One region of the Neobacillus sp. D3-1R genome, then DNA from elsewhere that is predicted to be linked to it. Evidence: riboswitches for the same ligand, from Rfam matches in the RefSeq annotation. Region 1 holds a riboswitch; the other holds the start of a gene.
What was found. Region 1 has a riboswitch for cyclic di-GMP ahead of ACSBPO_RS21040 (DUF5667 domain-containing protein). Riboswitches for the same ligand answer to the same signal wherever they lie in the genome.
Positions count from the first base shown of each region.

Region 2: it holds a riboswitch for cyclic di-GMP, as region 1 does, so the genes downstream of both, ACSBPO_RS04195 (EAL domain-containing protein) here and ACSBPO_RS21040 (DUF5667 domain-containing protein) in region 1, are expected to answer to the same signal.

Region 1 is NZ_CP197471.1:4,197,235-4,199,441, forward strand. Features, by position in the region: gene ACSBPO_RS21040 (DUF5667 domain-containing protein) at 1-1,163, opposite strand, end outside; cyclic di-GMP riboswitch class I at 1,252-1,340, opposite strand; gene ltrA (group II intron reverse transcriptase/maturase) at 1,698-2,207, opposite strand, start outside.
Region 2 is NZ_CP197471.1:854,014-856,220, reverse strand. Features, by position in the region: gene ACSBPO_RS04195 (EAL domain-containing protein) at 1-1,205, opposite strand, end outside; cyclic di-GMP riboswitch class I at 1,292-1,410, opposite strand; gene ACSBPO_RS04190 (sigma-70 family RNA polymerase sigma factor) at 1,616-2,143, shown strand; gene ACSBPO_RS04185 (hypothetical protein) at 2,133-2,207, shown strand, end outside.

The DNA of each region.
Region 1 (2,207 bases):
CCTTCAGTTGCTGATTGTTCAGATGTTTCTGTCGTACCTTCTGTGTCATCGCCTTCTGTTGCTTCCTCAGTCTTAGGAGCACCCGCTTTTGCTAGGAATTTCTCATTCTGCTTGTTTAGGCCTTTAAGCTTTCTCTCTAGCTTTGCAATCGTCTTTTCGTCGCCACTCTCTTTTGCCGCTTCAATCGCTGCTTCAATTCCACCAATTTGTTGAGCCACTTTTTGCTGCTTCACTTGATGAACATTCACACCAAGCTCCTTCATTGCCCCGCCAAAACCAGACTCATCTAGTAAACTAGCAACCTCTTCAATCGACTTACCACTAATGGTAGCCAAAGAGATAACTTTCGCAATTTCCCCGTATCCAAACTCTTGCTCTCTTAGAGTTTTTACTACTTCTGTATCAAGACCTGCTACAGATTGGGCTACTAAATAAGCTTGGTCTGTTTTCGCAGCTACTTCTTCTTGTTGTTCAGGTTCAAGCTGATCCACTACTTCGTCCGTTACGTCAGTTGTTTCCTCTAACTCACCAGTTAGCTCGTCCTTCACTTCTTCTGATGATTCCGGATCTGTTATCACTTCTGATACCTTTTCTCCCGCTTGGTCAAGAAGGGCTAAATAATCAGTTACGGCCTTTTGAACGTATTCTGTTTTTTCCGCCTCTGTCATCGTTTGTGCTTCGGCTAAACGTTCTTGTGCAAATTGTAAAAGTAGGTCCGCTTCCTTCTCAGGGTCGAATGTTACAAGAAGCTTTAAGTCTTCCATTAAAAGGTCAAATGTGTATAAAAATGAATCTGGTGTAGTACCCGCATCCGTCGTTGGAGTCGTTTCTTCCGTTGTCGTTGTTGTATCTGAAGGTTGTCCTTCTGTAGAAGTTGCTCCGTCTGTTGCTTGGTCATCTGTAGAAGTTGTTGTATCCGTTGAGGTTGTTGCATCTGTGCTAGTCGTTGTATCTGTACTTGTGGATGGATCCGTGCTTGAAGTTACATCTGTACCTGAAGTCGTATCTGTGCTTGTAGTTGCGTCTGTGCTAGTTTGTCCTTCTGTTGCACTTGTTTCCGTAACTGTGCTAGTGTCTGTAGAAGTTCCCGTCTCTGCTGCAAAGGCTTGTGTTCCAACACTAAACGATAATGCCAAAACCGTTGTTACAATGATCTTTTTCATTTCTAGTCCCCCTGGTTTTTAAAATGGTTTTCCAAATTAAAATCCAACAAAAAAAGCTACTCCGAAGACTAGCATAAACCGGTCGATCTTCGGCAGCTGGCTGGCATGGTTATGTTCATAACCGAAGCCCCTTTAGTTTTGCGTCCCTGAATTTCTCCAGGTTTGCCCTTTCGGATTTTAAATTGTTACCTAAATTTTACTCCCCTTCGTATTCCTTGTATATAAAATTCGACAAAGTTTTCAGAAAACAGGCCTTTTTCCCCATTTCAAAATAAGATTTTTTTCAGAATACGGCACTAAATCCCTATTCTTGATATTGATTTTCGATTTATCGGACACGTCATTCTACTTTATCGGACACTTTTTAAAATTTATCGGACAGGTTGACAATGTTTAACGGACACCTCAAAGAGTTTATCGGACACACACTCAATAAAGTAGGGAAACCTTTCTCAAGGCTTCCCCCTTATCAAACCGTACGTGCCCTATTAAGGCATACGGCTTACCAATATGGCGTATTGTTTACAATCTTTGTCAAGAGGATGCATTCCAGGCATTTTGCATCTTTTGGAGTCGGTGAGGAGTATAGTACTTCTCACCTTTTGCTTTTGCTCTTTGAATTCTACTTTGTAATTTCCTTTTGGATTTTCTAGTCGAATCACTTAAATATTGTTCTTCCGTGTATCCATAAGCTTTGTTAAGGTAAAGCCAATATGAGGGAATTAATTTTATTTTGAGAAAGAATGCGTTGTTCCACAATGACTGCATCTTCATCCCCTTCCTTTGAGAGGGATGTTTATGGATGAATGCAACTCGAAGTCTCCTTCTTATATATCCGTCCAACGATTGTAAGGTTCTTCGAACCCATCTTGTGATGCAGTGACTTTTAATCCCTAATTCTTCATTTTCCTTAATAGCTTTTATAATCGAAATATAGTAGTTAACCTTCCCTCTAATGATTGGATTAACACGATTTACCCATTCTTCTTTATTTAAGGTTAATGTTTTACGTGTTTTCTCTTTTATTTTAAAGCGAAAGTCTTT
Region 2 (2,207 bases), 1.3 Mb from region 1:
TTATAGTGCGCTGAAGAACCGCAAGAACCTGCACGAGGTCCGATAGATATACCATTTAATGCTTCCATATAACCCTTTGGTAGATTAGGAGCAGAGCCAATATGAAGTCTTGACTTGCTTTCATCGGCCAGCAGAATCGAACAGCGTCCTCCGTTTGATAGCTTTTCAATCATATAAATGATTTCATCGAAAACTTTCGTGATGAGTGCACCTTTAGCGATCATCTCCAGCACCTTAGTCTGTCCGTCTAAAAGGAGTTGAGCTTTATTATTTTCGGTAACATCCTTGATAATACTGAATACCCCGACAATCTGACCATTCGTGTAAATCGGCATATTCTTTACACTTAAATCTAGTCTTTCGCCTTTTTTATTGTACATAGCTGTTTCATATTCTAATGGATTCCCTGCCTTAACTTGTTCAAAAAATTCAACAACCCTTTCTATATCTTCCGGAATGAGAAGATCTTGAAAGGACATGGATAACAATTCCTCTTCAGAGTAACCGGAGCACATTTCTGATTCGGGATTTACACTTGTAAAACGCCCTTCTAAATCAAAGCTTAAAACCGCATCCGTATTATGTACAAACAATGATTTATAACGTTGTTCACTTTCAATTAATAAGGACTCCATTTTTTGGCGTTGTGTAATGTCTCGGGCAATTCCCGTCACTCCCACAATATTTTCATCCACAATAAGGGGGACAGCCGTGACATTGAACTCCATCTGTTCACCTTTACTATTAAAAATAGACATTTTAAAGGTTTCTCTATTCCCTTTTAAAGCGCTATAAAACTTTTCGTTAGCAAAATTTCTTTCTTTTCGGGGTACTGTTTGGAGGAAATTAGTATCAATGAGATCATTCCAATTAAAACCTGTTAACTGCTCTACTGTTGGATTGGCATTGATAAAATTCCCGTCCTTATCAAGGAAAAAAATAATATCAGGATTATAATGAAAAAGGGAGTGAAGTTGTTTTCTACTCCATTCGTGATGTTGAATTAATTTTTGATATTTTGTATCCGTTTCTATTAAATGGTCGTTAGCTTTTATATATTTTCTGATAAAAATAGCAAGGATGAGGATAGCTGTTAATGATATTCCACCAATTAACCCTTCGTTTTGTTTCCAAATCAAGTGTCCAAAAAATTCTACAAAGGCTAATACAATTAAAACTAGTATGATATACTTCGACAACTTCATTACAGCACCTCTTTACTCTAGAACAGTATGTATCTAAAAAAAACTATTCCAAAAGGAATAGTCATCACTAAAAATTTACGATGCTATTCGGCAACCCGGCGATCATGGCTGATGATGAAATCAACTGTGTGTTCTTATTTCATCGGTAACTTTAGACCCGTAGCTTTGCGTCCCAAACTTTCGTATTGGTTTGCCTTTTTCAAAATAGGAATATGTAACTAATTTTTAATTATTTTAACAGTTAATTGGCATGAAATAAATAGATTCTTCAAATTTAACAGTGGGAATAATTAACAGTTTGCAAGTATAATCATTCATAGACTCCTAGCCTAAAAAACTTTTAATAAAAATAAGCCAAATAGAATAGCTTACCGTCTAATGGTTGTATAAAACGTCAAAAACTGGAGGTCATGACCATTAATCACTTAGTCAAGAAAGCTCAAAAAGGAAACGAAAAGGCTTTTTTAACCCTTTTCCAACAGTATGAAGAAGATATATATAGAACAGCATTTGTGTATGTTAAGAATCAAAATGATGCTCTTGATATTGTTCAGGAAACGGCTTATCGCTCATTTAGTAAAATAAGCACCCTAAAAAACCCGGAATATTTTAAAACTTGGTTAATCAAAATCACCATTAATGCCGCTCTTGATTTTTTAAGAAAGGAAAAGAAGGTCATTCATTTGAAACCTGAAACATCAGAGTTCATTCCTACCCCTGAGGTAGACCTTTCTCTTTCCATTACGCTTAAGGATGTCATGGAAAACTTAACGGAAAAAGAAAAAAGTGTCATTCTCTTAAAATATTATTACAATCATACCTTTGCTGAAATCTCAAGTATTCTCGAGCTTCCATTAGGAACTGTAAAATCCGTCATCTATCGTGCACTCGAAAAACTTCGTACTCATTTAAAGGAGGAAGATATTTGTGAGAACTAATCTGAAAGAAGAAATGAGCAAAATTGAAATTCCAAATGAACTTCATAATAGAGTAGTTTTAGGT